4 regions of the Bradyrhizobium sp. SZCCHNR1043 genome follow, and region 3 is predicted to be linked to each of the others. Evidence: predicted binding sites of a transcription regulator. Region 3 holds the regulator's gene; each other region holds the start of a gene.

Evidence for each region. Region 3 encodes PhoB, which activates phosphate uptake and scavenging genes when phosphate is short. Its sites were predicted from a motif close to TGTCATNNANCTGTCAT; they were not measured.
Region 1: the regulator PhoB is predicted to act here: its motif matches at 2,832-2,848, upstream of phnC (phosphonate ABC transporter ATP-binding protein).
Region 2: the regulator PhoB is predicted to act here: its motif matches at 4,418-4,434, upstream of QX039_RS22875 (PhnD/SsuA/transferrin family substrate-binding protein).
Region 4: the regulator PhoB is predicted to act here: its motif matches at 3,832-3,848, upstream of QX039_RS02055 (glycerophosphodiester phosphodiesterase family protein).

Annotation. Positions count from the first base shown of each region.
Region 1 covers NZ_JAUEYN010000002.1:342,152-349,321, forward strand. Annotated here, with positions in the region: gene phnE (phosphonate ABC transporter, permease protein PhnE) at 1-801, opposite strand, end outside; gene phnD (phosphonate ABC transporter substrate-binding protein) at 897-1,829, opposite strand; gene phnC (phosphonate ABC transporter ATP-binding protein) at 1,909-2,718, opposite strand; gene QX039_RS04155 (chloramphenicol acetyltransferase) at 2,900-3,562, shown strand; gene QX039_RS04160 (alpha-D-ribose 1-methylphosphonate 5-triphosphate diphosphatase) at 3,559-4,743, shown strand; gene QX039_RS04165 (DUF1045 domain-containing protein) at 4,750-5,460, shown strand; gene QX039_RS04170 (peroxiredoxin) at 6,106-6,660, shown strand; gene QX039_RS04175 (carboxymuconolactone decarboxylase family protein) at 6,663-7,170, shown strand, end outside.
Region 2 covers NZ_JAUEYN010000013.1:79,598-86,767, forward strand. Annotated here, with positions in the region: gene QX039_RS22860 (arsenate reductase (azurin) small subunit) at 1-503, opposite strand, end outside; gene QX039_RS22865 (sigma-54 dependent transcriptional regulator) at 680-1,990, opposite strand; gene QX039_RS22870 (HAMP domain-containing sensor histidine kinase) at 1,980-3,440, opposite strand; gene QX039_RS22875 (PhnD/SsuA/transferrin family substrate-binding protein) at 3,437-4,186, opposite strand; gene QX039_RS22880 (metalloregulator ArsR/SmtB family transcription factor) at 4,551-4,916, shown strand; gene QX039_RS22885 (arsenate reductase ArsC) at 4,909-5,436, shown strand; gene arsB (ACR3 family arsenite efflux transporter) at 5,440-6,495, shown strand; gene arsC (arsenate reductase (glutaredoxin)) at 6,492-6,893, shown strand.
Region 3 covers NZ_JAUEYN010000006.1:248,618-255,787, reverse strand. Annotated here, with positions in the region: gene QX039_RS12825 (nickel-dependent hydrogenase large subunit) at 1-122, opposite strand, end outside; gene QX039_RS12820 (HupU protein) at 119-1,135, opposite strand; gene QX039_RS12815 (HoxN/HupN/NixA family nickel/cobalt transporter) at 1,151-2,272, opposite strand; gene QX039_RS12810 (trypsin-like serine protease) at 2,444-3,760, opposite strand; gene phoB (phosphate regulon transcriptional regulator PhoB) at 3,906-4,613, opposite strand; gene phoU (phosphate signaling complex protein PhoU) at 4,630-5,346, opposite strand; gene pstB (phosphate ABC transporter ATP-binding protein PstB) at 5,377-6,198, opposite strand; gene pstA (phosphate ABC transporter permease PstA) at 6,195-7,076, opposite strand; gene pstC (phosphate ABC transporter permease subunit PstC) at 7,080-7,170, opposite strand, start outside.
Region 4 covers NZ_JAUEYN010000001.1:482,728-489,897, forward strand. Annotated here, with positions in the region: gene QX039_RS02045 (polynucleotide kinase-phosphatase) at 1-2,268, opposite strand, end outside; gene QX039_RS02050 (3' terminal RNA ribose 2'-O-methyltransferase Hen1) at 2,277-3,656, opposite strand; gene QX039_RS02055 (glycerophosphodiester phosphodiesterase family protein) at 3,852-4,856, shown strand; gene QX039_RS02060 (TROVE domain-containing protein) at 4,915-6,255, opposite strand; tRNA gene QX039_RS02065 (tRNA-OTHER) at 6,429-6,503, opposite strand.

The DNA of each region.
Region 1 (7,170 bases), on a different contig from region 3:
GACGAGTATGGCGCTGACGTCGGAATAGTAGAACTTGCGGATCGCGACCACGAGCTCCTGGCCGATGCCGCCAGCGCCGACGAAGCCCATCACGGAAGCCTCGCGCACGTTGATCTCGAAGCGCAGCAAGGTGTAGCTGGAGAAACCCGCAATAACCTGAGGGAGCACGGCAAATCGCATGCAAGACAGCCAGCTCGCGCCGGTGGCGCGCACGCCCTCGACCGGCTTCATGTCGGCATTCTCAACGACCTCGGAGAACAGCTTGCCGAGCGCACCGCTCGAATGAAGGGCGATGGCGAGCACGCCCGGGATCGGCCCAAGCCCGAAAGCAATGACGAAGATCAGGGCGAACACGACGCTCGGAACGGTGCGGGCGAATTCCAGGAGCCGGCGCACCGTGAAGCGGATCCACGGCGCGGGCGAGGTGTTCTCGGCGGCGAGGAAGTTGAGACCGAATGCGACGAGCATTCCGGCCATCGTGCCGACGTAGCTGATCAGCAGCGTCTCTGCCAGCAGCTTGATCCACTTCTTGAAGCCCCAGAACCATTCGGGCAGATTGGTCCAGACCCGCTGCCCGTCGTCGAGCGTGAAGATGCGATCGAAGTAGCTGATGAAGTTGCCGAAGTAGGTATAGAACGTCCGCAGATTGACCTCGGCACCGATGGCCGCGGCGAAGAGCACCGCCAGGAATACCATGGCGGACAGGGCAAGACGCAATCGACGGCGCGAAACGGCCCGCCGATAGGTCTCGTTCAGAGCCGCAAGCTGCTGGCTTGGGAGGATCGAAACGGCAACAGCCATCGGGCTCGTGCTGCTCTTGGTTCGGACGTGTGAGGGATTCTTCAACGGACGAGCCGGGCCCCACGGGACCCGGCTTACCATCGATGGATCGTCGATCAGGACGCCTTCTTGCGCAGGCTGTCGACGAATTTGATCAGGTCGATCGTGCCGTCCCAGTCCTTCGTCGTGGCAGGGTGGAAGCCCTTCTTCTGGCCGTCGGAGAGACGGTCGAAGGCGGCCTTGTCCTTGATCGGCGCATCGAAGAAGGCCTTGGCGATCGCCGATTTCAGATCGTCCGGCAGGTCCGTGTTGTAGGCGTAGGGGCCGTTGATGATCGGCGCCGACTTGTGAATGATGCGGAAGTCGTCCTTCTTCATCGGCGAACCGTCAGCGTTCTTCAGCATGCCCTTGGTCAGCATCTGGGCCAACGTCGAATCGTTGTCGCTCGTCCATTGGTTGGCCGCGATGTCGACAGTCCCCTGGGACAGGGCCAGCACCGCGTTCTCGTGGCTGCCGGTGAAGACAACCTTGCCAAAATACGTCTCGGCGTCGGTCACGCCCATCTTGTTGAGCTCGAAGCGGGGCACGTTGTTGCCCGACGTTGAGTTCGGATCGACGAGGCCGAGATTCTTGCCCTTGAGGTCTTCGACCTTCCGGTACGGGCTGCTCGCCTTGACGAAGAACACCGAATAATAGCCGGTGCTGCCGTCGGAGTTGATGTCGTTGGCGAAGGCATCGGTCTTGACGCCGGTGAGCCGGGCGCGGGCAAACGACGCCGAGCCATAGCTCGCGATGTGGATGTTGCCGGCGCGCTGACCTTCGATCACGGCCGCGTAATCGTTGGCGATACGCAGCGTCACCTTCACGCCCAGCTCTTTCGAGAGATAGTTCACGAAAGGCGTCCAGCGCTCGGTGACACCCGAAGCGTTCTCTGCCGGGACCACGGCGAAGGTCAGCTCAGGATACTTCGCCTTCCAGTCCTCGGCTGACGCCGAGGCCGTGAAAGCCAGCGCAGCGACGCCCGCCAGAACGATGCGACGATTGATCATAACATGCCCTCTTGTTGCAGTAAGGAACAGGTCTCGCCCCCGCGCCATGCGGAAGCTCGAGCTTGCAGAAATCCGCGTCTCAGGCCACGGCGGCTTCGCCGAGTGCCGGCACCGTTGCCGCCGGTGCCGGATGGATCGAACCCATCACCTCGTCCGCCTCGAGATCGTAGAGCTCACGTGCGATCTGCGCCGTCAGCGCCGACGGCACGTCGTCGAACACGATCCGTCCGGTCGCCATGCCGATCAGGCGATCGCAATAGCTGCGCGCCAGATCGAGCGAATGCAGGTTGCAGACGACGGTGATGCCGAAATGCTTGTTGATGCGCAGCAGCGCGTCCATCACGATCTTGGTGTTACGGGGATCGAGCGAGGCGATCGGCTCGTCTGCGAGAATGATCTCGGGGTTCTGCACCATCGCGCGCGCGATCGCGACGCGCTGCTGCTGCCCGCCCGAGAGCTGATCGGCGCGCTGCGCTGCGAGGGAGGCCATGTCGAACTGCTCGAGCGCGGACAGCGCCATGGCGACATCCTCCGCCGGCCAGAGCTGCGCCAGCGAGCGCCACGACGGGATTTCGGCGAGTCGCCCCATCAGCACGTTCGTCAGCACGTCCAATCGGCCGACCAGATTGAACTGCTGGAAGATCATCGCCGAGCGCGCACGCCACTGCCGCAGATCGCGGCCGCGCAGCGCCGTCACGTCGAGATCCTTGAAGAGGATGCGGCCGCCGCTCACCGGGCTCAGACGATTGATGGACCGCAGCAAGGTCGACTTGCCGGCGCCGGAACGCCCGATCACGCCGACGAAGCTGCCGGGTGCAACTGAGAAGGATGCATTGTCGACTGCGGCTTTCATGCCAAAACGGCACGTCAGGCCATCCACCACCAGCATTGAATTCTCCAGACGCCTCGCTCTGGCCTATCGCTAGCGTCTGGATTCTACAGTTATGTGACAGCGACACCGCAGCGCCGCACTCGTCCACACGCCGGTCGCAGTCATGCAGATGTCACGCGCCTGTCATAGGGGAGATCCGACACCTTCACAGATGTAGAGAGTAGAGTCAGGACGTGAGATGGCCGGCAAGTCGCTTTCAATTGAACCAACCGTTGACCCTTCGGCCAAGCTCCAGGACGTGACGCTTGGCGCCTATTGTGAGGTCGGCGCCCGCACCATCCTGCAGGAGGTGACGATGGGCGACTACTCCTATGTGGTCAACGATTCCCAGATCACCTACACGACGATCGGGAAGTTCTGTTCGATCGCGGCGATGACCCGGATCAATCCGGGCAACCACCCGATGCAGCGGGCGACGCAGGCCCATTTCACCTATCGCGCCAGCGCCTATTTTCCAGGAGAGCCCGACGATGTGGAGTTCTTCGCCTGGCGGAGAGAGCATCATGTCCAGATCGGACACGATGTCTGGATCGGCCATGGCGCGATCGTGCTGCCGGGCCGCAACATCGGCACCGGCGCGGTCGTGGCGGCCGGAGCCATCGTGACCAAGGACGTTCCGGCCTATACCATCGTCGCCGGCAATCCGGCGCGGCCGATCAAGCGCCGGTTTCCGCGCGAGGTCGAGCAGCGGCTGCTGGATCTGGCGTGGTGGGATTGGAATCACGAGGCGCTGCGCGCGGCGCTGCCGGATTTCCGCAAGCTCGCGATCACTGCGTTTCTCGACAAATACGAAGCTGCCCTCGACGCGCGCGTCGCGGTGCGGCAGAGTGCCGCCCCATGACCGATATCTCCATCTCGCGGGGCCGCTGCCTCGTCGATACCGACCTCGTAGACACTTCCTTGATCATATCCGGCGGCGTGATCGCAGGCATCGGGACACCGGGACGCCGGTCGGGTCTCGAACTCGATGCGGAGGGACTCACCGTGCTCCCCGGCATCGTCGACATCCACGGCGATGCGTTCGAGCGCCAGATGATGCCGCGCGCCGGGGTCGACTTCCCGACCGACGTCGCGCTGATCGACAGCGACCGCCAGGCCATCAGCAATGGCATCACCACGGTCTTTCACGCGACGACCTGGTCATGGGAGCCGGGCCTGCGCAGCGCCGACAATGCGCGGCGCCTGCTCGAATCGATCGAAGCGCTGCGCCCGCGGCTCGCGGCCGACACGCGCTTCCATCTGCGCCACGAGACCTTCAATCTCGACGATGAGGAGGAGATCGGCCGGTGGCTCGCCGACCGGCGCGTTGACCTGTTCGCCTTCAACGATCACATGGATTCGACGGTGGCGAGTCTGGACAAGCCGCACAAGCGCCAGCGCATGGTCGACCGCACCGGCCTGCCCGGCGCTGAGTTCGACCGGTTGGTCGCGCGCATCGCCGCTCGCGCCGATGCCGTTCCGGCCTCGATCGCGCGGCTGGCCGAGATCGCACGCAAGGCTGGTGTCCGCATGCTGTCGCACGACGACGACAGCCCGGCCATGCGCAAGGCGTTTCGCAGCCAGGGAGTGACCATTGCAGAATTTCCGGTCAACGAGGAGACTGCACGCGAGGCCGCTCAAGGGGGCGACGCGATCGTATTCGGCGCGCCCAACGTCGTCCGTGGCGGCAGCCATACCGGGTGGACGAAGGCCAGCGACATGATCGCCAAGGGCCTCTGCTCGGTGCTGGCCTCCGACTACTACTATCCCGCGCCGCTGCTGGCAGCGTACCGGCTTGCTGCCGACGGCGTTCTTCCGCTGGTGCGCGCCTGGGATCTGATCTCGGGCGGCCCTGCACGCGCAGCCGGGCTGGCGGACCGCGGCGTGCTCGCCGAGGGCCGCCGCGCCGATATCATTCTGGTCGACGACCGCATGCCTTTGCGCCCCCGCGTCGTCGCTGTGATCGCGTCCGGCCGGCTGGTCTATCTCACCGAGATGGACCGGCTGAACGCCCGGCCGGCGCGTGCCATGGCGGCGGAGTAGCGAACCATGGCCAATTTTCCGCGCTATGCGATCTACTATGCTCCACCAGCGACAGCCGACCTGGCGGAATTCGGCGCGAGCCTGCTCGGTTACGACGCGTGGAGCGGCGATGACCGCAGCTTTCCGAGCGAGATCGTCCGCGCGGTTCCAGACTGGGCTGAGCTGACCGCAGACCCGCGCAAATACGGCTTTCACGCGACCTTGAAGGCTCCGTTCGAGCTGGCGGATGCGGAGAGCGAAGCCGCGCTCTGCGCCGCTTGTGCTGAGTTCGCGGCCACGCCGCGAGCCGTCCCGGCCATCCGTCCGATCGTGGACGCGATCAGCGGATTCATCGCGATGATCCCTGGCGAGCTGTCCCCCATCCTGCAGCAGTTCGCGGCCGATTGTGTCCAGGCCTTCGAGCCGTTTCGCGCACCGATGACCGCCGACGACCGTGCTCGGCGCAAGCCGGATCTGCTGACACCACGGCAGCGCGATCATCTCGATCGTTGGGGTTATCCCTATGTCATGGAGGATTTCCGCTTCCACATGACGCTGACCTGCCGGCTGTCCGACGAACGGCGCCGGCCGATCCTGACGATGCTGCAGGAGAGATTCGCGGTACTGTCACTGACAGAGCTCCGGATCGACAGGATTGTGTTGTTCCGCCAGCCCAATGCCCACCAGCGTTTCCGCATCATCGGAGACTGGCCGCTCATGGCCATCCAAGGCAGCTAGCGAGCGCGGCTGAGGTCGCGAGAAATCATTGTCGATCGATCGACAGGCTCGCGCTTGAATTTGATGCCGAGACAGTTTCGCTCATGGTGATGAAAATCTGCGAGGAGACTATGGTCAGATCATCGCGCAGCAAGGCGAAATAACAGACGCGATCTGCTGAAAAGCTGACAACACTGTGCGCTGTGCCACACCTTGCATCGTGCCGCGCCGTGATCTGCCGACGGCTTGTCGCCTTGCTGCCGCTTCAGGAGTCGCCGTGGTCAAACGTGCATCGCTACTAAGGCGATAATGTCAATTTTGCCACTTCGGCCGCACAAAGAAATTGCACGTCGGCCGCCGTCGAGACCGTCAACACGAGGTCGCATGGCACTCCGACTCAGCGGGACATCAACCTCCTTTTGCCGTGGCGACGACGCGCGCGCTCCAGCTGTCGTCGCTCGATGTCCGATCGCAATGTCACGAAGCCGACGCTCTAAGCCAGCTCCATCCACAAGCTCCCCATCGCCACGACCTCGCACTTGCAGCATGTTGCCGCCAAGTGTCGGGTTTTCGACAATCCACTGCTACTAAAAACGAATGGCATATCGCTTGCAATGCACAATGAGCCTCGCTATTGCAGCGCAATAATTTTCTTGGAGTGCCCCAATGCTCGGAATCGGAAGCAAGCTGCCATCGTTTGAAATCGTCGGCGTGAAACCCGGCTTTCATCTTCAGGAAGAGAAGGGCGAGAGCGCCTTCGAGACCCTGACCGAGACCAGCTTCCCCGGAAAATGGAAGATCATCTTCTTCTATCCGAAGGACTTCACCTTCGTCTGCCCGACCGAGATCGCCGAGTTCGCGCGCCTTGCGAAGGATTTCGCGGATCGTGACGCCGTCGTGCTCGGCGGCTCGACCGACAACGAGTTCTGCAAGCTGGCTTGGCGGCGCGACCACAAGGATCTGCACAAGCTGCCGATCTGGCAATTCGCCGACACCAAGGGCGCATTGGTCGACGGCCTCGGCGTCCGCTCGCCCGACGGCGTCGCCTACCGCTACACCTTCATCGTCGATCCCGACAACACGATCCAGCACGTCTATGCGACCAACCTGAATGTCGGCCGCGCTCCGAAGGACACGCTGCGCGTGCTCGACGCGCTGCAGACCGACGAGCTCTGCCCGTGCAACCGCGAAGTCGGCGGCGAGACCCTGAAGGTCGCCTGATCATGTCGATCGAGCAACTGAAGGACCAGATCCCGGACTTCGCCAAGGACATCAGGCTCAACCTGTCGTCAATGGCCTCCGACGAGACGCTGTCGCCGCAGGCCAAATATGGCCTGTTCGTCGCGTGCGCGATTGCGACTCGCAATCCGAGCGTCGTGGCGGCGTTGGAATCGGTTGCGGCCGCGCAGCTGTCGCCCGCCGCTCTGGCGGCGGCGAAATCGGCCGCCGCGATCATGGCCATGAACAACGTCTACTACCGCTTCGTGCACCTTGCCTCGAACAAGGAGTACGCGACGATGCCGGCCCGGCTGCGGATGAACGTCATCGCCAACCCCGGCATCGACAAGGCCGATTTCGAGCTGTGGTCGCTCGCGGTGTCCGCCATCAACGGCTGCGGCACCTGCATCGATTCGCACGAGAAGGTCCTGCAGGACGCGGGCGTGCCCGCGGCCACGATCCAGACCGCCGTACGCTTTGCCGCCATCATCCAGTCGGTTGCCGTTGCGATCG
Region 2 (7,170 bases), on a different contig from region 3:
CGGCCGTACAGGAGCTCGTCCACACCGTCGGCGTAGATGTCGCCCTTGCCGTCGATCCGGAGCTGGTATTGCGCGAGGTTCTGGGTGGCGTGACCCCAGATCTGCTGTCCTCCCTTTTCGACGTCGTAGCGTCCATAGTGACCGGGGCAGCTCAGCGACCTATCCTCCTTCGAGTAGCTCAGAGGGAAGCCCTTGTGCGGGCACACGGTCGAGAACCCAACGATATCGCCGTCGGGACCAATTCCGCCCTCCACGCGGGTGCCGAGCTTGATCAGCACGCCCGGCGCGTCCGCATCCGGATACGCCACGTCCATGGGCTCATTCGTTTTGAGCTGAGACACGTTGGCCAGGCGGCTCGATGGATATGCGACGCGGGCTTGGGACGGGGCAGCCTGAGCGGGCGTCGACATCGCGCTCGCGGCCACGGCGCCGGCGGCGGCCACGGTTGCGCCGCTTAGAAATCGGCGCCTGCCGGCGTCGACCATCAGATCGCACTTTTTCATGAGGGCTTCTCCCGGGTGATGCGCGGATCATTGGGCTGATCCGTTCATCTCTGGACTTCAATTCCCGGGCCAGAAGCGCGAACGGTCTAAGTTCTTGAAGTCTCTAGGACGCGCTGCAGCAAGCCGTCCAATTATCCGAACGTTCACAAAGCGAGATGTTCAGAATACTGAACGTGTCAGACCGCGTTGATGCCGAAACGGCGCATGCGATCCCACAGCGTGGTTCGCGAGACACCGAGCAGCTTCGCCGCTTCGGCGATCTGCCCGCCCGTATCCTTGAGCGCGCGCTCGATCTCCTGTTGTTCCGCGGCGTCACGCGCCTCGGCGAGCGATCTTCCGGACGGCTGGCTCGCGCTGCGCATCGTCTCGGGAAACAGATCGACCGGCATAAGCCATGGGCCCGTCGCCAACGCGACCGCCCTGTCGAGCCGATTCCGCAGCTCGCGCACGTTGCCGGGCCAGGGGTGAGCCAGAGCGGCACTTTCGGCGCCGCTACTCAGTCCGCGCAGGTCCGGATTTGCGCTGGCAAGTTCGGTGAAGAAGCGATGCATGAGAAGCTGAATGTCTTCGGGCCGCTCGCGAAGCGGCGGAATCGCGACCGCGACGACGTTGATGCGGTAGTACAGGTCTTCGCGAAATCGCCCCGCAGCGACTTCCGCCGCGAGATCCCGGTTGGTGGCACAAACGACGCGCGCCCGGAACGGGACGATGGCTTCGCCGCCCAGGCGGTAGAAGCGGCGTTCGTCGAGCAGCCGAAGCAGCTTTGCCTGAAGTTGCAGTGGTAGCTCCGCGACCTCGTCGAGAAAGAGGGTCCCGGATTGAGCGCGCTCCGCATACCCGAGGTGCCTGCTGTTGGCGCCCGTGAAAGCGCCTTTCTCGTGTCCGAAGACCTCGCTCTCGAGCAGATTGTCCGGGATGGCGGCGCAGTTGACTGCCACGAATGGCCGGGAAGCGGCATCCGAAATGTTGTGGAGGTGGCGTGCGCAGACCTCCTTGCCAGAGCCGGTCTCGCCGGTGAACAGCACAGGCGTATTGCGGCCGGCCATGCGGGCGAGCAGTTCCTCGATGCGGCGCATCTGCTGCGACAGTCCCAATACGCCGTCCGGAACCGCCGGCCTACGGCCGATCAGAGCGCGGGCGCGCGATATCAGATCGTCGAGTTCGAATGGCTTGGTCACGTAGTCGCCCGCGCCGGCCCTGATGAGAGCCACCGCATGGTCGATCTGGCCGTATGCGGTCATGAACAGAAACGGCGGGGCGGCACTTTCGCCGCTCACTTTCCGGAAGATGTCCTCACCCGACATGTCCGGCAAACGGATGTCACAGATGACAAGATCGGGGGCACCTCGCCTCAGGCCCGCGAGAGCTTCCTGGCCGCTGCGCCACCACTCGACCTTGCAGCCTTCCAGCTCCAGGTACTGGTTGAGGGATTCTCCCATGATCGGATCGTCTTCGATCACAGCGATGGACACTGACTCAGGCAACATTGCGCTGCTCCTCCCCCGAGCCATCGGGTATCGCTATGGAGATCGCCGTTCCGCCGCCGGCCGGATGCTCGACTCGGATGGAGCCGCCGACTTCCAGAACGAGACGCCGAATGATCCAAAGGCCAAGGCCGGGCTCTCCGGGCCGTGGCGCGGCATCCGCTTCACGGCTTTCGAGGTAGCTGACCCTATCCTGGTCGAGTCCGGCGCCTTCGTCGCTCACTGTCAGGACTAGGCTGCCGTCCACCAGCCCCGCTTCGAATGCGATACGGCCGGCGGGCGCGCTTGCTTGGCACGCGTTGAGCAGCAGATTGAGCGCGGCCTGACGGACGGCATTCGCTCTGACGGGAATCTCGCCGGGAAGCTCGTTCGCCCACGACAGCGAAAGGTTTCTGCGATCGAGCTCAGGACCGATCAGAAGACGCAGGTCCTCGATGTCGCTTGGCTTCAGCGGACGCATCGCGGTGTCGACACGGTGGGTCACCAATGCGGACCTCACGACGTCGCGGATGCCCGCGAGCCCCCGCTCAAGAAGAGAGAGTGCACGCTCCCGAACCCCGAGCTGATGGCCATGTCGCCGGAGCGTCTCGATCGCGTTGAACATGCCTCCCAGCGGATTGTTGATTTCGTGGGCCATCCCGGAGGCAAGACGGCCGAGGCTAGTGAGACGTTGCTCTTCCGCGACGCGAGCAGCCAGCGCCTCACGCTCGTTCCATGATCGCACCATCATGTTGTAGTGTCTGAACAGGCGACCGAACTCCGAACTGGGCGGTCCGACATCCTCATCTGCGATGCACCGCAGTTCGCCGGACTGCCCCCGCCTGAAATGCGTGGTCAAGAGCTGCACCGGTCGCAGCATTCTGCGCACCGCGATGAAGCCGACCGCCGCGACCAGCATAGTGATGGCGATATTGGTCGCGACCAACGTCCAGAGCACGTCCCGCCGCTCCTTGAATCGGGCGCCGACGTCGAATTGGGTGTAGATCACCCCGATGCGACGCCCCTGATCGAGCAGCACGCGGCGGACGCCGGCACGCTCGGCCTGCTCGTCAAGCCAGCTATCGTTTGCGTCCGCAAACCGATCGACGATCGACTTCGGCACGGGTGCAAAGGCCGGCACGGTACGGGGATCGAAGGAAGCCAGGACGATGCCGTCGGGTTCCGCCACCACCGTCTCGAGAATCGTCAAGCCGCGGTACAGTGAACGAGCGCGGTCGAGATTGTCGAACGTCTCCCAGGCGTCCCCACGGATCACCGCAGGCATCACCGACGACGAAAGCCCGTCCAGGTAGGCGGCGGTCAATTCCCGGAAATGGCGATCCTGGGTTTCGGCGAGCCTCTTGAGCACCTGATCTGTGAGCACCACCCCGATGGCGACCATGAGCAGCGCCACAAGCGCAGGGACCTTGATCACGACCGGCAGATTCGATCTCAGGTCGAAGCGAGCGCTCATCCGAGGCTCCGAACATAGTTCATCTTCGCCCCAATCGTGTCGAACAGGGATGGATCGCTTCTCGTGAAACCGTCGAGATGCAGCATCTGCAGCACCCGACGGGCCTCCGGATCGGACGACATCCCGACGAACGCTGCGGCCAGGTCATCGACCGAAAGTCCGCTCGGGCGGCTCTTGCCGCACGCCACCGGCGGAAATCCTAGCCATTCCGATTGTCGCAACACGCGAGTTGGAGCCGTCAAATCGGGCTCTACGATGCTGAGGACTTCCCACACGTAGCCATCGACGGATCCGCTATCCGCCAGCCCGGAGGCGACTGCGCGGACGACGTTGCGATGACCATAGGTGAAGAAGTGATGCCTGAAGAAATCCTCCGGCTTGGTGTGCATATCGGTCAGAAGGGCGCGAGTGACGAGGAAGCCGGAATTGCTGTCGGGATCGGAGAACGCGTGCGTGTCGCCTTTCAGATCGGGAAAGGACTCGGCCTTACGGCGGGCATCGACGATCACGTAGGACTGGTAAAGTGGGCGGCCCTTCCACACCGGTACCGCTACCAGATCGAGCTGCTCGCGAAATTGGACGTAGGGGTAGCCGCAGATCCAGGCAGCATCAATTTGTCCGTTTACCAGGAGGAGCGTGATCTCCTGGTAGGTTCGGCGCGTGAGGATCTGGACTTCCCTGCTCCAAATGCGCTCAAGATAAGAGCGAAGTGTCGCCAACAGCTCCAAGTCGGAAGTCAGAAGCACGGGCGTGAGCCCAATCTGCACCGGCCGCGGATCAGCCGCTACGGCGCGTCTGCTTTTAAGAGCAATCGTACTCGCCGCTAGTCCGGATAGGACTGCGCGCCTCGTGACTCGCGTTCTATTCGCATGTGATGCAGGGGCCTGCCTTTGACGCAAACCCATGGCGATTCCTCCTAGAGTCGTCGCCCCTTTTTTCTTAGAGAGTATCGAATGGCGTCTGGCGCGGCAACGAATATGACAGGCATGTGACGGTGAGGTATTGAGATAGCTCAAGCAACAGCTCACCGGCGCGCGTCTCAAGGACCTGCGGGAGCTCAGCGCCACTCTGTGGTTGACAGAATGCTGTAATATCCATAAGTCTAGAAATATGGATAATGAAGAAGCGGTCTTGGCGCTCGCCGCGCTCGCTCAGCCCACTCGGCTGAACGCATTTCGTATTCTGGCAAGTCATGAGCCGGAGGGTCTGTCGGCCGGAGAGCTTGCTCGCGCCCTGGAAGTTCCCCAGAACACGCTCTCGGCGCACCTTTCGATCCTTTCAAGGGCGGACCTCGTCACCTCGGAGCGACACAGCCGGTCGATCATCTATCGCGCCAATCTTGCCGAATTCCAGAAGGTGGCGCTGTTTCTGCTGCAGGACTGCTGCGGCGGCCGGCCGGAAGTCTGCGCACCATTGATTGAAAGCCTTGCGCCTTGCTGTCCTCCGAAAAAGAAAAGGGAGCGAAGCCGTGTCTGATCACCTCTACAACGTTCTCTTCCTCTGCACCGGCAACTCCGCCCGTTCAATCATGGCGGAATCGATCCTGCGAAAGAATGCCGGCGGCCGCTTCCGGGCGTTCTCGGCAGGCAGCACGCCGAAGGGCGCGGTCAACCCGCTGGCGCTACGCACTCTCCAAAGCCTGGACTATCCGACCGACGGCTTGCGCTCGAAGAGCTGGCTCGAGTTCGCCGCCCCCGATGCACCCGTCATGGATTTCGTCTTCACGGTCTGCGACAACGCCGCCGGTGAGACCTGTCCGGTGTGGCCTGGACAGCCGATGACCGCTCACTGGGGCATCGAGGATCCCGCCGCAGTCGAAGGTATTGATCTCCAGAAGGAGGCGGCATTCGTGACCGCCTTCCGGTACCTGAAGAATCGCATCGGTACCTTCACCAATCTTCCTCTGCGCAGCATCGACAAACTGTCGCTCGGCACCAAGTTGCGCGAGATCGGCCGGTCGGAAGGCGCGAGTTCATCCCGCAACGACGTGGCCTGACACATGAGCATCTTCGAACGTTACCTCACACTTTGGGTTGCCCTCTGCATCGTCGCCGGCGTCGTGCTCGGCCACTTCATGCCTAGCTTCTTCGGAGTGGTTGCAGCCGCGGAAGTGGCCAAGGTCAATTTGCCAGTGGCAGTCCTGATCTGGCTGATGATCGTGCCGATGCTGCTGAAGATCGACTTCGGTGCTTTGAGCCAGGTCCGAGAGCACTGGCGCGGCGTGGGGGTTACCCTGTTCATCAATTGGGCCGTCAAACCGTTCTCGATGGCGCTTCTCGGCTCCTTCTTCATCGGCAACGTGTTCGCGCCGATGCTGCCGTCCGCGCAGATCCCATCCTACATCGCGGGTCTGATCCTGCTCGCAGCCGCTCCTTGCACCGCGATGGTGTTCGTCTGGTCGAACCTGTGCGAAGGAGAGCCTCACTACACGCTCAGCCAGGTCGCATTGAATGACGTGATCATGGTCTTCCTGTTCGCGCCGCTGGTGGGGCTTCTGCTCGGTGTAGCCTCCATCAGCGTTCCCTGGGCGACGCTTCTGCTCTCGGTCGTCCTGTACATCGTTGTGCCGGTCGTCGTAGCGCAGGCCTGGAGGACGTCCCTTCTCGCCGCTGGCGGTGGTGCCTTCGAGCGGACCATGCGGAGGCTGCAGCCATTGTCGCTTGTTGCTCTGCTGGCGACGCTAGTTCTGCTGTTCGGTTTCCAGGGTGAGCAGATCGTCAAGCAGCCGGTCGTGATTGCGATCCTCGCCGTGCCGATTCTGATCCAGGTCTATCTCAACGCCGGTCTCGCCTACTGGCTGAGCCGGCGCTTCGGCGTCGCCTGGTGTGTCGCTGCACCTGCGGCGCTGATCGGCGCCAGCAACTTTTTCGAGCTCGCGGTTGCTGCTGCCATCAGCCTGTTCGGACTAGACTCCGGAGCTGCGCTCGCGACCGTGGTGGGCGTGCTGGTCGAAGTGCCCGTGATGCTGTCGGTGGTCCGCATCGTGAAGGCGACTCGCGGCTGGTATGAATCCGGAGCGAATGCGGCCAAGCCCGCGATGGAGGCTCACAGATGACCATTACGATCTACCACAATCCAGATTGCGGTACGTCCCGCAACACGCTCGCTATGATCCGGCAAAGCGGCATCGAGCCTGAGATCATCGAGTACCTCAAGACGCCGCCGTCGCGCGATAAGCTCCAGGAGCTCATCACCACCATGGGAATTCCGGTTCGCGACCTGTTGCGCGAGAAGGGAACGCCCTACAAAGAACTCGGCCTCGACGATCCGAAGTGGACCGACGACGAACTGCTGGATTTCATGATCGCGCACCCGATCCTGATCAATCGCCCGATCGTCGTCACGCCGAAGGGCGTCCGGTTGTGCAGACCGTCGGAAGCGGTCATCGATCTCCTTAACGGCCCGTTCGGGCGGTTCGTCAAGGAGGATGGCGAGGTCATCGAGCCCAGATGAGCCGGTACAACGACCGCATTAGATCGCTCGGTCGAAGGTGATGCCGGGCGCAGTGTCCGACGGCTTAATCGCCAGAGGGCGGGCCTCAGGCGTGCCCGGAACACACCATCGATACCCATTTTGTTGTTGCCTCGTAGCCCGTTGGTCACTCCCATCCGTTGATCCATCGCAACAGAGGAGCTCGCGGCGTTGCTATTGAATATCCGCAGGTATCCCATCGCAAAGCGATGCAACGAGGCGTTCATTTTGAACGCAACGCTCGTCACACCCATCGGAC
Region 3 (7,170 bases):
TCGAAACCCCGATAGAGCGGCGCCGTCACCTCCGCCCGCGCGACGCGGCCGCTCTCGATATCGAGCCTGACCTCGAGATCGCCTTCGACACGATTGAACGGTCCGACCGTGATCCGCGTCATGGACGGCGCTTGTCGCCGGAACGGCCCGGCGGCACCACGACATGATCGGCCGTCGCATTGAGTCGGACGCGGCGCGGCGTGGCCGATTTCGACAGCGCTGCGAGCGCGACGAACCAGGCTTTCGGCATGTCGGTGGGAAGGCCGACGGGGATGCCGGCGAGCTTCGCCGTCTCCAGATAGTTCTGCGCGCTCTCGAAGCCCGGCGAGGTGCAGGCGATGCAGGCATAACCGCCCTTGGTGCAGGAGCCGCCGCCGTTCCACGAGCGCTGATTGCAGTCGCCGACCGCCTGCGTTGCGCGGCAGCCGAGATGCTCCATCAGGCAACCGCGCTCTGACATCGCTTCCGCACTCGCCTTGAACTCGTAGAACTCGTTGCGTGAGCAGCCGTGATGAGCGAGGTGGTTGGCGATGAAGGTCGGACGGCCGACTGTGTCGAGGCCGTCTGCCGTCAGATCGCCCGAGGTAAGCGCCAGCAGGCTCTCCATCATCCAGCCCGGATGCGGCGCACAGCCTGCGACGTTGATCACCGGCAGCCCGCGTTTCGAGCGGAAGGCCGCGCCAAGCGCGCCGCCGATATCGCTGCCCTCGAACTGCAGTCCGACCGCATCGGTCGGATTGATGCCAGCCGCGGGAATGCCGCCATAGGCGGCGCAGCTGCCGACGGCAACGACGTAGTCGGCCAGCGGCGCCAGATCGAGCAGCCAGTGATAGATCGAGCGGTTGGTGCCGGCGAGCATGTTGAAGCGGCCGGTCAGACCAGGTCCGCGCGCCACCGAGCCTTCGAGCACCAGCAGATCGAGCCGCTCGCGACCGTCGCGGATCGCCTCCAACAGCTCCACCACCTCGTCCCCGGTCTGCTCGCTGACGGAGGGATGCCATACCAGATCGATGCCGGATTGGCGCAATTCGTCGAACCAGCCGGACGCGCCGCTTTCCAGGATCGACATCGTGCAGCCGCCGCAGCTCGCGCCCTGCAGCCACAGCATCCTGATCGTTCCCTCCGAGCCGACCATCATGAGGCCCCGCTCCTAGCCCGTCTTATGCGTTCCGCTTCGTATCGCCGGCGGGTTTAGCGCCCCCGCACGAACGCTGGCAAGCGCTTCGCCGGGCGTCGCCTCGGAACCGCGCTGACTGCGACCGAGCAGCATGGCGACCGCCCAGATCAGTCCGAACACGCCGATCGCGACGAGCCCGAGATTGGCGACGTCGCCGCCCAGCGCGGTGGCGACGTCAGCCCATCCCCCCGTCAGGCCAAGCCGCGGCGCCAACAGCGTGAACGCCTCGAAGCTGCCGATCACCAGCGCGATGGCAACGGATGCGCCGGTGATCACGAGGTTATAGCGCAGCTTGCGTGCGGGATCGGTCAGCGCCCAGCGATAGGCGCCGACCATCAGCATGCTGTCGGCGGTGTCGACGGTGGCCATCGCAGCCGCGAACAGCGCCGGGAATACCAGCACATGGGCGAGGCTCGCGCCGCGCGCAGCCTCGGTCGCCGACAGGCTGAGAAGCCCGATCTCGCTCGCGGTGTCGAAGCCGAGACCGAACAGGAAGCCGAGCGGATACATGTGCCAGGCGCGTCCCACCAGGCGGAGCACGGGGCGCAGCAGGCGGATGAGGATGCCCCGTCCGCTGTTTCCGGCTGTTTCCATCTCGGACTGCGGCTGTGCGGCGCGGCGCCAGAGGTTCACGAACAGAATGAGGTTCGCCAACGCGATAAGCAGCAGGAAGCCGGCCGATACCGACGTGCCGATGACGCCGCCGATCGCCCTGATCGCACTCTCTTCATCCAGGAGGTCGGCGCCGGCGATGAGGCTCACGACGATGGTGGCGATGACGACGACGCTGGAATGGCCGAGCGCAAAATAGAGGCCGGCGGCGCGCGGAGGGTTACCGTCCTGCACCAGCTTCCGCACGACGTTGTCGATGGCCGCGATGTGATCCGCATCGACCGCATGGCGCAGCCCGAGCAGCCAGGCCAGCATCGCGGTGCCGACGATGGCGGGCCGGTCGGCGTAGAGCGCGAATGCCCAGGCCCAGGCGAGCGCGTTGGCCGCGACCAGCCCGCCGACGAGCGCAACGTTGCGGCCGGGCTGCGACCGCCACCACAGCAGCCGCGCGGCCCGAGGATGATCAATTGGAACAATCGTCATACTCGGACTATAGCAAGAGCTAGGCCAGTTCGGTAAAGGCCCCGCTGCAGGCGAAAGCTGCAGGAAAACCTGGGTGGCGCTTCCCGGACCGCCCTCTCGCTTGGCAACCCGCTATCCAGTCACGCACAGATCATGACCAGCGGCGGGACCTCGTCTCTCTCGCTCCTTCCCTCACCGCGCCGAGGCACTCTGCGCCGCGATCTCGCGGCGCACGACCGCCTCGAACTGGCTCGCGGGGGCGGCGAACATCAGCCGGGTCTCCTCGTGGAACGCCGAGAAGATGCCGACCACGGCCGGCTCCCCGCCGACCTCGGCCAGGATCGGCGAGCCCGAATAGCCGAAATTGGCCAGGCAATGCACTGTCAACAGCCGGGCATCCCCGGTCATGCCGGCGCTGCAATTGCGCTGGCCGGTCGGCGAATAGCGCCGCTCCTGGCCATAGCCGATCTCGGAGATGGTTCCGGCCGTGGTCGCAGCCGCGAGCTCCTCGCGGGTCAGCGCCTTGACCGCCACCGGCTTCGACGGCAGCGCATCCTTCAGCACGATCAGCGCCCAATCGGCGGGCGAGCGGTCGAGCGACCATCTGTCGTGCCGGGTCGGGACGAAATCGGGCGCCACGATCAGCTTGTCGGCGACCGACGATGCCGCCGGCGTGCCACGGTTCATGCCGGCCAGGAAGCGGACATTGCCGGGGCTGACCTGCGCCACGCCGTTGAAGACGCAATGCGCGGCGGTGAGCACGACGCGCGGCGCCACCAGGGTGCCGGTGCACCAGCCGCCGCTCGAGTATTGCGCGACGGTGACGACGCCGATCGACGACGCCGGCCAGGAGGTGGGATCGACGACCTCGCCGATGTGGCGATCGAGCCCGAGCAATTGCTCCGGACGCGGAGTGGCAATGCCCGCATCCGCCGATTCCGGTTTCGGCTGCCAGGACGCAATGGCGCTCTGGGCCTGGACGCGCTGCGGCTCGGTCAACCTGACCCGCTGCACGTCGCGGCCGGCCGATCGCACGCCACTACGGCCCGCCATCACCAGCCAGGCATAGCCCTGCACGACGTCCTGTTTCACACCGCGGCCGTCGAGCAGCATCAGGCCGAGCATGTATTGCGACTGGGCGAAGCCCTGCGCCGCGGCGCGGCTGAACCAGCGACTGGCTTCGCCGTAGTTGGAGGCAACACCCTCGCCATTGACGTAGGCGATGCCGAGATAATGTTGCGCGACGGCGAGCCCCTGATCGGCGGCCTTGCGGTACCAGGCCAGCGCCTCGCTCGGATTACGCGGCACGCCCCAGCCGAACGCCTGCATGAAGCCGACGTCGAACTGCGCCCGCGCATCGCCCTTGGCGGCCAGCGGCAGCAGCCGTCGCATCGCCGCCGCATGCTGCCCGTTGCCTGCCGCCGCGACCGCGTCCTCGAGCTCGGCGGCCGGGGCGCCCGCCAAGCTGCCGAGCAGCATGACAAGAGATATGATGATGGTCTTGATCAAGGGCGTCCGCTGGGACCGAAACATCGTGACGGGCCACGAAGCAGACACGATCAAGACGGCGGCGGCGTGGCGGAAAGCGGACCGCGATCTCCTCAATCGGGCCCGCTCGCGCCTCACACCTTCTTCATCCTCACGCCCATCGCCCTTACACCTGCTCGCTCTTGGCGAAGCGATCATCGAGCGCATAACCGGCGCCGCGCACGGTGCGGATCGGGTCCTGCTCGCGGCCGGGATTGAGCAGCTTGCGCAGGCGGCCGATATGGACGTCGACGGTGCGCTCGTCGATGTAGATGTCGCGGCCCCAAACGCTGTCGAGCAGCTGTTCGCGGCTGAACACGCGGCCGGGGTGCTCGAGGAAGAATTCGAGCAGGCGGTATTCGGTCGGGCCGAGATCGATCGGCCGCCCCGAGCGCGCCACGCGGCGTTTCTCGCGGTCGAGCTCGATGTCGCCATAGGACAGCACGGTCGCCAGCCGCTCCGGGCTCGCCCGCCGCAGCAGGCCTTTCACGCGCGCCAGGAGCTCCGGCACCGAGAACGGCTTGACGATGTAGTCGTCGGCGCCGGTGGCGAGTCCGCGCACGCGCTCGCTCTCCTCGCCGCGCGCCGTCAGCATGATGATCGGCAATTGCCGGGTCTCGGTCCGCGCGCGCAGGCGGCGGCACAGCTCGATGCCGGAGAGGCCCGGCAGCATCCAGTCGAGCACGACGAGATCCGGAACGCGCTCCTTCAGCCGCGTGTCGGCCTCGTCGCCGCGCGCCACGGTCTCGACCTCGTAGCCTTCGGCCTCGAGGTTGTAGCGCAGCAGCGTCGTCAGCGCCTCCTCGTCCTCCACCACCAGAATTCGGGCGCCCATGTCTGAACCGTCTCTCTTAGTTACCGGGAATCGTCGTCGCGAAGCTCGTCATGTCGCCCTTCGGGCGCTTGTCCATGATCTGCTGGCCTTCGATCATATAGAATACAGTCTCGGCGATGTTGGTCGCGTGATCGCCGATGCGCTCGATGTTCTTGGCGCAGAACATCAGGTGGATGCAGAACGAGATGTTGCGCGGATCCTCCATCATGTAGGTCAGGAGCTCGCGGAACAGCGAGGTGCAGATGGCGTCGACTTCCTCGTCGCCCTTCCACACCGTCATCGCCGCCGGCAGGTCATGCGCGGCATAGGCGTCCAGCACCGTCTTGACCTGCGACTGCACCAGATCGGTCATGTGCTCGAGGCCGCGGATCAGCTTCAGCGGATGGAAGTCGCTCTCCAGCGCCGCGACGCGCTTGCCGATGTTCTTGGCGAGGTCGCCGATGCGCTCCAGATCGGTCGCCACGCGCATCGCGCCGACGATCTCGCGCAGGTCGACCGCCATCGGCTGGCGACGGGCGATCGTGAGCACGGCGCGCTCCTCGATGATGCGCTGCAGCTTGTCGACCTCGGCGTCGGTGGCGACCACCTTCTGGCCGAGCGCGATGTCGCGCCGCACCAGCGCATCGACGGAATCGACGATCAGCCGCTCCGCGAGGCCGCCCATCTCCGATACCAGACGGGTCAGGTCCTGCAGATCGCTGTCGAACGCCTTGGCGGTATGTTCACTGGCCATGATGATCTCCTGAAGGCAATGTCGTCGGCGTCAGCCGAACCGGCCGGTGATGTAATCCTGGGTCCGCCGATCACTCGGCGAAGTGAAGATCTTGCTGGTGTCGTCGAACTCGATCAGCTCGCCGAGATACATGAAGGCGGTCTTGTCGGAGACGCGCGCCGCCTGCTGCATGTTATGCGTCACGATGGCGATCGTATAGTTTTCGGCCAGCTCCTGGATCAGCTCCTCGACCTTGGCGGTCGAGATCGGATCGAGCGCCGAGCACGGCTCGTCGAACAAGATCACCTCCGGCCGGACCGCCACGGTGCGCGCGATGCACAGCCGCTGCTGCTGGCCGCCGGACAGCGACAGGCCCGAGGCGTTGAGCTTGTCCTTGACCTCGTTCCACAACGCGCCGCCGCGCAGCGCCTTCTCGACCCGGTCGTCCATCTCCGACTTCGAGATCTTCTCATAGAGGCGGATGCCGAAGGCGATGTTTTCGTAGATCGTCATCGGGAACGGCGTCGGCTTCTGGAACACCATGCCGACCCGGGCGCGCAGCAGATTCAGATCGAGCTTGGGATCGAGGATGTTGGTGTTGTCGAGCATCAGCTGCCCGGTCGCCCGCTGGCCCGGATAGAGATCGTACATCCGGTTGAAGATGCGCAGCAGCGTGGACTTGCCGCAGCCGGACGGGCCGATGAACGCGGTGACGCGGTTGGTGCCCAGCGACAGGTTGATGTTCTTCAGCGCGTGATGGTCGCCGTAGTAGAAGTTGAGGTTGCGCGCGGTCACCTTGGCCGGCGCATCCGGAAGCGCCTTGCCGTGAAGAGCGTGATTGGGCTGACTGACGGAGACGGACAGTTCGGTCATTTGGTGTTCCTCTCGGCGCCAAGAATGCGTGCACCGATGTTCAGGGCGAGCACGGCCAGAGTGATGAGAAGGGCTCCGCTCCAGGCCAGTTGCTTCCAGTAGGCATAAGGGCTCTGGACGAAATTGTTGATGGTGACGGGCAGGTTCGCCATCGTCCTGGAAAGGTTGAGGCTCCAGAACTGGTTCGACAGCGCGGTGAACAGCAGAGGCGCGGTCTCGCCGGCGACGCGGGCGGTGGCAAGCAGCACGCCGGTGATGAGGCCCGAGCGCGCCGCCCGATAGGCGATGCGGCGGATCACCAGCGAGCGCGGCAGGCCGAGCGCAGACGCCGCCTCGCGCAGCGGGTTGGGCACGAGCAGCAGCATGTCCTCGGTGGTGCGCAGCACCACCGGGATCACGATGACCGCCAATGCAAGGGAACCCGCGAGTGCCGAGAAGCCGCCCATCGGCACCACGACCGCACCATAGATGAACAGGCCGATGATGATCGAGGGCGCCGACAGCAGGATGTCGTTGATGAAGCGGATCACCGAGGTCAGGCGGTCGTTGCGGCCGTATTCGGCGAGATAGGTGCCGGCGAACAGGCCGAGCGGCGCGCCGATGCCGACGCCGATGATCGTCATGATCAAGGAGCCGACGATGGCGTTGCGCAGGCCGCCTTCGCTGGAGCCGGGTGGCGGCGTGTCGGCGGCAAAAACCTGCAGGCTGAGGCCGGCGAGTCCGTTATAGAACAGCGTGAACAGGATCAGCGCCAGCCAGGTGACGCCGAACATCGCGGCGGCGACGCAGAGGCCGCGGATCACGATGTCCCTGCGGCGCCGGCGCGCATAGATCGGATTGACCGGCGCATCGAGTGTAAGCGTATCAGCGCTGGACATGGCTTATTTTCCCGCCTTGGCTTCGAGCCGCATGAGCATCAGCCGCGCGCTCGCCAGCACGAAGAAGGTGAGCACGAACAGCAGCAGGCCGAGC
Region 4 (7,170 bases), on a different contig from region 3:
CACCACCATGCCTTCGCCGCCGCCTTCGGTGAGTTGCTCCCACCAGGCGATGGCGTCGGCGACGGCCTGGTCGTCCGCCAGCGCCACTGTCCGCCATTGCGTGCGGGTGACGACGGATGTCGACACGGCCGCCAGCCGGTCGGCGAGGCCCATGTGCCAGACATGGTCCTGGTCGAACCAGACCCGGCCTTCGCTGGCCAGCAGGTGAAACGGCGCGACCTTGAGATCATCGACGCCCGAGACCGGCCAGATGTAGGGCGCCCAGGCCCGGCCATAGCGTATGGCACGTTGCACCCGGTCGCGGACGTGATCGCCGAGCGCTGCGACATCGAGGCCACGCGCGGCGGCGCGATCCAGCGCATCCGCCGCCGCCGAGAGGCCGGCGACCGAGGACGCCGCGACCGGGGCATACTGGCTCTCGATCAGGCTGCCGGCCTTGGCTGACCACGGCATGATCTCGGCATCGAGCAGAGCCCAGTCGGACTGCAGCTCCTGCCACAAGCCGGATTCGTCGAAGGCCAGCCGCAGCCGCGCCAGCAGCGCCTCGGCCATCGCGGCGTCGTTGAAGAAGGCGCGTCCGGTGCGGGTCCAGATCGCGCCGCGCTCGTCGCCGCCAACACCAAAGCGCGCTCTGGCCACCTCGGCGCTCCTGCACAGCGCGATCACCGCGCGCGAGCCCATGTGCTTCTCCTCGCACACGACCTCGCCGACGCCACGGTCGCGGAAATGCGCGAACGCTTCCTCGGGCCGCTCCAGCCAGCCCTCGCGCGCGCTGGTCTCGGACGGCGACATGGTCGGCGGCAGATAGGCCAGCCATTGCGGCGCCAGCGCGAACCGGCTCATCACCTCCAGCGCGGCGGCGGCGTTCTCCTCGGCGACGACGACGCGGTTCAGCAACGTCGTGTCGATCCAGCGCCGGCCGCTGACGTCGCCGATGTCGAGCAGTTGATCGGCCTCGGCCTGCGCCGAGGCGGTGCCGGCGCGGGCCGCGAGCGGACGGACGGGCTCGCACCAGACGCGCTCGGCCTCGACGTCGACGATCTCGCGCTCCGGCCAGCGCAACGCCGTGAGCCTGCCGCCGAACACGCAGCCGGTGTCGAGGCAGAGCGTGTTGTTGACCCATTCCGCGTTGAGCACCGGCGTGTGGCCATGGACCACGCTGGTCGTCCCGCGATAGTTCGCGGCCCAGTCGGCGCGCACGGGCAGGCCGAATTCGTCGATTTCGCCGGTGGTCTCGCCATAGAGCGCGAACTCGCGCACCGCGCCGGAGCCGCGGCCGATCATCTCCTCCTTCAGCCCGGCATGCGCGACCGCGAGCCGGCCGCCGTCGAGCCAGACATGGCTGCGCAGGCCGTCGAGGAACGATGGCAGCGCGTCGCGGAAGCTGCGGTTTTCCTTCGCAAGCTGATCGATCGTGGCCTGCAGGCCGTGCGCGATCGTGATCTTGCGGCCGGCGAGCCAGCGCTGGAATTTGCGGTCGTGATTGCCCTGCACGGCATAGGCGCTGCCCGCGGCCGTCATGCTCATGACGATGCGCAGCACATCCGGCGAGCGCGGGCCGCGATCGACGAGATCGCCGACGAAGACGGCCTTGCGGCCGGCCGGCGGCGTCACGGTGACCGCGCGATCGCCCCCGGCCTCGGTCCATGTGACCTGATAGCCGAGCTTCGCCAGCAGCGCCTGCAACTCATCGGCGCAGCCATGGACGTCGCCGATGATGTCGAACGGCCCGCCGTCGTGGCGCTTGTCGGTCCACAGCGGCTGCCGCGTGAGGGTGGCGGCCTCGATCCGCTCGACGCTGTCGAGCTTCCACACCTGGCGAAAGCCCTCGCGCTGCAGGCCGCCGAGGCCGCGGCGGATCTCCGACACCATGCGCTGCACGACTGGCCCGCCGAAAGTGCGCTCCGGCCGTGTCCGGTTTCTGTCGATGCAGATGTCGATGCCGGGATCGAACACGATCGCGACCGGCAGCGCATGCCATTTGCGCGCCAGCTCGATCCAGCCCTTGCGGTCCGCGGGGCGCACATTGGTGGCGTCGATCACCGCGAGGCGGCGATGCTTGAGGCGCCGGCCTGCGATTTCGCGCACGATGTCGAAGGCATCGGCGGAGACGCTCTGATCGGTCTCGTCGTCCGCGACCAGCGCGCGGCAGTGATCCGAGGAGATCACCTCGGTCGGCAGGAAATGCCTAGCGGCGAAGGTCGACTTGCCGGAGCCGGTCGAGCCGATCAATACGACCAGCGAGAAGTCGGGGATGTCGATGTTCATGGAATTGCTCAGCGGGTGAAGACGGCCATCTGGGTCGGCGCGCCGAAGGTCTCGTCATGGTGGCCGATACCGGAGAAGGCGACCTGATAGGTGAAGGCTGCGCAGATGCGCTCGGCCCAGGCGGCGAACTCGGCACGGCTCCATTCGAAGCGATGGTCGCGGTGGCGGAACTGGCCTGCGGGCAGGCTCGAAAACAGCGCATTGTAGTCGGCGTTCGGCGTGGTCACGATCACGGCGCGCGGACGCGCTGCGCCGAACACGACGCGCTCGACCAGCGGCAGCCGGTCGGGATCGAGATGCTCGATCACCTCGACCAATGCAGCAGCATCGACGCCGGCCCAGCGGTCGTCGCGATAGGTCAGCGAGCCGTGGAGAAGCGTGACGCGGCCCTCGGGCGGGCCGCCTGGCCATCCCAGCTTCAGTCGCCTGGACGCGCGCTCCAACTCATGCGCGGCAGGATCGAGCCCGATCAGCCGGGTCACCCAGCGCTCGCGCACGAGGAGCTGCAGCAGCTTGCCTTCGCCGCAGCCGAGGTCGGCAATGGCCTTGGCGCCGCTCGTGCGCAGCGCGTCGACGACCGCTTCCATCCGCAGGTCGTTGAGCCGGATCGGCCGTTCCAGCGTGTCCTCGGACTCGCTGCGCGCCTCCGGCTCCAGCGCGTCGTCCTGCGTCTCGGGCGCAAGGCGTTCCAAAGCCGCGCGTGCGAGTACGCCGCGGTGGCGCAGATAGCGGCGCACGATCAGCTCCCTCGCAGGATGCGTGTCGAGCCAGCCTTCGCCGCGCTTGAGCAGCTTGTCGATCTCCTCGTCGCCGACCCAATAGTGCTTGGCGTCGTCCATCACGGGGATCAGCACGTAGAGATGATTGAGGAGCGCGCTGAGCCGCGCGGTGCCGCGCAGCGTGAGCCGGACGTAGCGGCTCGACGCGTCGCCCTGCGGCCCCGGGATCGCGGCGAGATCGACCTGCCAGCCGAGCGGCTCGAACAATTGCCGCAGCACGGCTTCGCCGCCGCGCAGGGGCAGGGGTGTCACAACCGCTTCGAGTGAAATGGCGCTGTCGGCGAGCTCCTGGCGCGCGCTGCTGACGCCGTTCATCGCGGTCCGGAACGCCTTGTTCAGCGCGACCGACAGGAACGACGACGCGGCATAGGGCCTGTCGTTGACATATTGGTCGAGCAGCCCGTCGCTCTGGCCTTTGCCGCGGACGAGGCCGATCGGGTCGACGTCGAGCACCAGCGCCGCCTCACAGCGGCTCTCGCGGGCCTCGGGATAGAAGATCAGCGCCTTGCCATAGGTGAGCTCGAGCTCATGCAGCCTGTCGGGATGCTTGTTGAGCAGGTAGCCGAGATCGGTGGCGGGCTGGTGGGTGGTGGCGATGGACAGAAACATGAGGTCAGATACCGGATGAGGAAACAACGATCCAGTGCTTCGAAGCCAAAGTTTGGCGGTGGCCGTTCTCGCATTCGCTTTCGCATCGGCTCTGGGAGCGCTGGACAAAAGGTGCGCCATCTCCGCAGGACGACTCTTGCGGAGAACGAGGGCAGGGACGCAATTCGGCTCGAATCGTCATGGAATTGACTTCGCATGAGCAGAGTCCTGAAAATCGCCGGGCTGCTGGTGCTGATCTGCGCCGGCTTCATGTTCTTCAACAACGCCAATCTGCAGGTGACAAAGGAGGCTGGGCGGCTGCATCTCCTGGCTCATCGAGGTGTGTCACAGCAGTTCGATCGCACCGGCCTGACGAGCGAAACCTGCACCGCGGCGCGCATGCTGCCGCCGACGCATGACTATCTCGAGAACACCATCGCCTCGATGCGCGCCAGCTTTCTGGCCGGCGCCGATATCGTGGAATTCGACGTGCACCCAACCACCGATGGCCAGTTCGCGGTGTTCCATGACTGGACGCTCGACTGTCGCACCGATGGCAAGGGCGTCACGCGCGAGCATGCGATGACGGCGTTGCGGCAGCTCGACATCGGTTATGGCTACACCGCCGATGGCGGGCGCACCTTTCCATTCCGCGGCAAGGGCGTCGGCCTGATGCCGTCGCTGGACGAGGTGCTCGCGACCTTTCCGGACAAGTCGTTCCTGATCAACGTCAAGAGCAATGATCCGGCGGAAGGCCGGCTGCTTGCCGCGGCACTTGCACCGATCGACGCTGCGCAACGCGGGCGGCTGATGGTGTATGGTGGCGATGCGCCGATCGCGGCGCTCAGGGCGGCGCAGCCGGAGCTGAAGGTGATGTCGCGCGGCATGCTGAAGAGCTGCCTGCTGCGATATATCGGATATGGCTGGACGGGGCTGGTGCCGTCCGCATGCCGGAACATGATGGTGCTGGTCCCGGTCAATGTCGCGCCGTGGCTCTGGGGCTGGCCAGACCGTTTCCTCGAGCGCATGGCACAAGGAGGAAGCAGCGTCTTCGTGGTCGGTGCCTATCATGGCGAGACATTCTCCACCGGACTGGATTCGCCGGACGACATCGCCCGGTTGCCCAAGGCCTTCGCTGGGGGCGTGATGACGGACGAGATCGAAACGGTGGCGCCGCTCCTGAAGCACGCTCCGCAAGGAGATCAATCGAGCCGGCCGTAACCGCGCAGCATGGGAAGGAGACCCGGGCGCGTCTGTGACGCGTCCGGGTCCATTGTCGTCAGTGCAGGGTGGCGCCTCGCAGCGTCTCCTCCTGCGCCGCGATCCAGGCGATCACGGCTTCGGAGAAGCCGTCGACCCGCGTCCAGGGTCCGTAACCGACCCCGTGCTGGTACGACGCCACGTTGACCATGGTCCCGCGCGCCTTGGGCGACGGCACCGCATCGTGGCTCTGCTCGTCGGTGAAGACGATCAGGCGGTCTCCCTTGCGGTCGATCTCGCCGACCGCACGGCCGAGATAGGTCCCGGAATGCGGCTGCGACCCGAGGATCGCATCGCGCAGCGCAAAGCCACGGCGCGGCGGCACCTTCACGACCTTGTCGCTGAACGTGAAGATTTCCACCTCGTCGCAGACCTCGCGGGCGAGGATCGCGAGCCCGCACGCAGCCTCCGCGCGCGTCATCTCTGACTGCGCGGACAGCTTCGCGAACATCGATCCCGAGACGTCGATCAGGAGCCGCGTGCGACCTGGCAGCCGCGCGTAGCCCTTGATCGCGCCCAGCATCGCCTGCTCGAGCTCGGGCTCGAAGTCCGGCGCATGCCGCGCCGCCGTGATGAACCGATACGGCAGGATCCTGTCCGTCCGCATCGTCTCGATCGCGGCCGCGATGGTTGCCCGCGGCACCCCGACCTCTCGCATCAGGCGCAGGTTGCGCAACAGCGCCAGCGCTCCGAGCCGCTTCTCGGCGAGCAGCCGCTCGAAGCTCGCGCGCTTGTCCGAGCCCTTCGACAGCGCGACCTCCCAGGTGTCGGGCGAGGGCAGCTCGCTTGCGGCGAGCTGCTTCCACACCGCCTCCTGAGCGGCATCCCTGGGCTTGGCGTGCACCAGGAACAGGACGTCGCGGAGCCGCACCGGTCCTTCGCGGTCATACTTCGCGAGCTGATAGGCGTCGAACTTCGTGAACGCCTTCGCCAGCCCCTTCTTGACCTGGGCCGACACCGGCTGCCGCCTGCGCTGCTGCTGCGGACCCAGCGAGTCCGCCCAGTAGATCGCGAGCAGCTCGGTCATCTCGTCCGGCCGCTGGATGATGCGCGCCAGCGTCTCGGCGACCAGCGCACGGTGCTCCGGCAGCCGCGCCATCTCGCGGGCGACGAGCAGCGGCGCGTGCCGCAGCTTCATCTCCTCGCGCGCGCGGACCGCGAGCTGCGCCGCCTCGCGCGGCGCGACCTGCGGCACCAGCGCCTTGATGCGCTCGGCGACCGACACACCGTCCTCGTAGAACTGGTCCTCCCACAGCAGGCAGCTCAGCAGCGTACGCTGCAGTGCCTGCTCGGGCGCGAGCTGCCGGGACGGCGCACCCTCATGGGTGAAGGCGCGCAGGAACTTGTTGAGCCTGACCATGATGGCCTCCTCTCTGGGTTGATCTTGGTTGATGACGGGTGGAAGGAACGTCACGCGTGATCTCGTGCGGAGACCACGCGTCACAGATGACCACGCGCCAGGAACGGGCGAATGCTGAGCTCCGCTCCACCGGCGTGGAGCGGATAGTGCTCTGCCACTGAGCTACCGGCGCATGGAACGCCGGATGGGACTCGAACCCACGACCTCTCGATCCGCAATCGAAGTATCAGCACTCTTCACCACGGCGCGTGGAAGAAGGTGGCGCAGCAGACGTCTGCGCCGCAACGATCTGACCGCCTGTTCGAAGACGATCAGTTGAGATGGATCACGAGCCGGGAACAGGCGACGGCTGAGACCCGGTCGCTGATGGACCGGACAGCGCTCTGACCTCTGAGCTACCGGCATGGCGCCGGGCGGGAGTCGAACCCGCGACCTCTGGCGTGCAAGGCGAAGTAACAGTCGTCTTCACCACGGCTCGTGGATACGTTCGGCGGGGAATAGGCGATGCTGTTGCTGCCCCAATGGGGCGCTCGGTTTCAACGAAGTAACAGACATCTTCACCACCGCCTTGGCCGCCCGGCGGTCGCCGAGTGGCGTTGATGGCATGCTGGGGAACAGGCGGTCTCGGCGATCAATGACGCCAACGCAGGTCATCCGAAAGAAGAACAACCGAAACCCGCGACTCGACGGCCCTCGCATGGCCGCCTCCACGGTACGTGACGCCATAGGCGGGATTCGAACCCGCATCACCAATGGTACGAAGGAGCCGACACCTTCACCACCAGCATCTCCCGGCCGCGAACGACCGGGAATTCAAATAGCTTGTTGGCGGCGCTGCCCTGCGCCGCGTGTTGCGAGCTCCATGGAGCCCGCTCTGTCATCGGTGTCCGGCGCGCGCGCCTTCGTTCCCTCCGA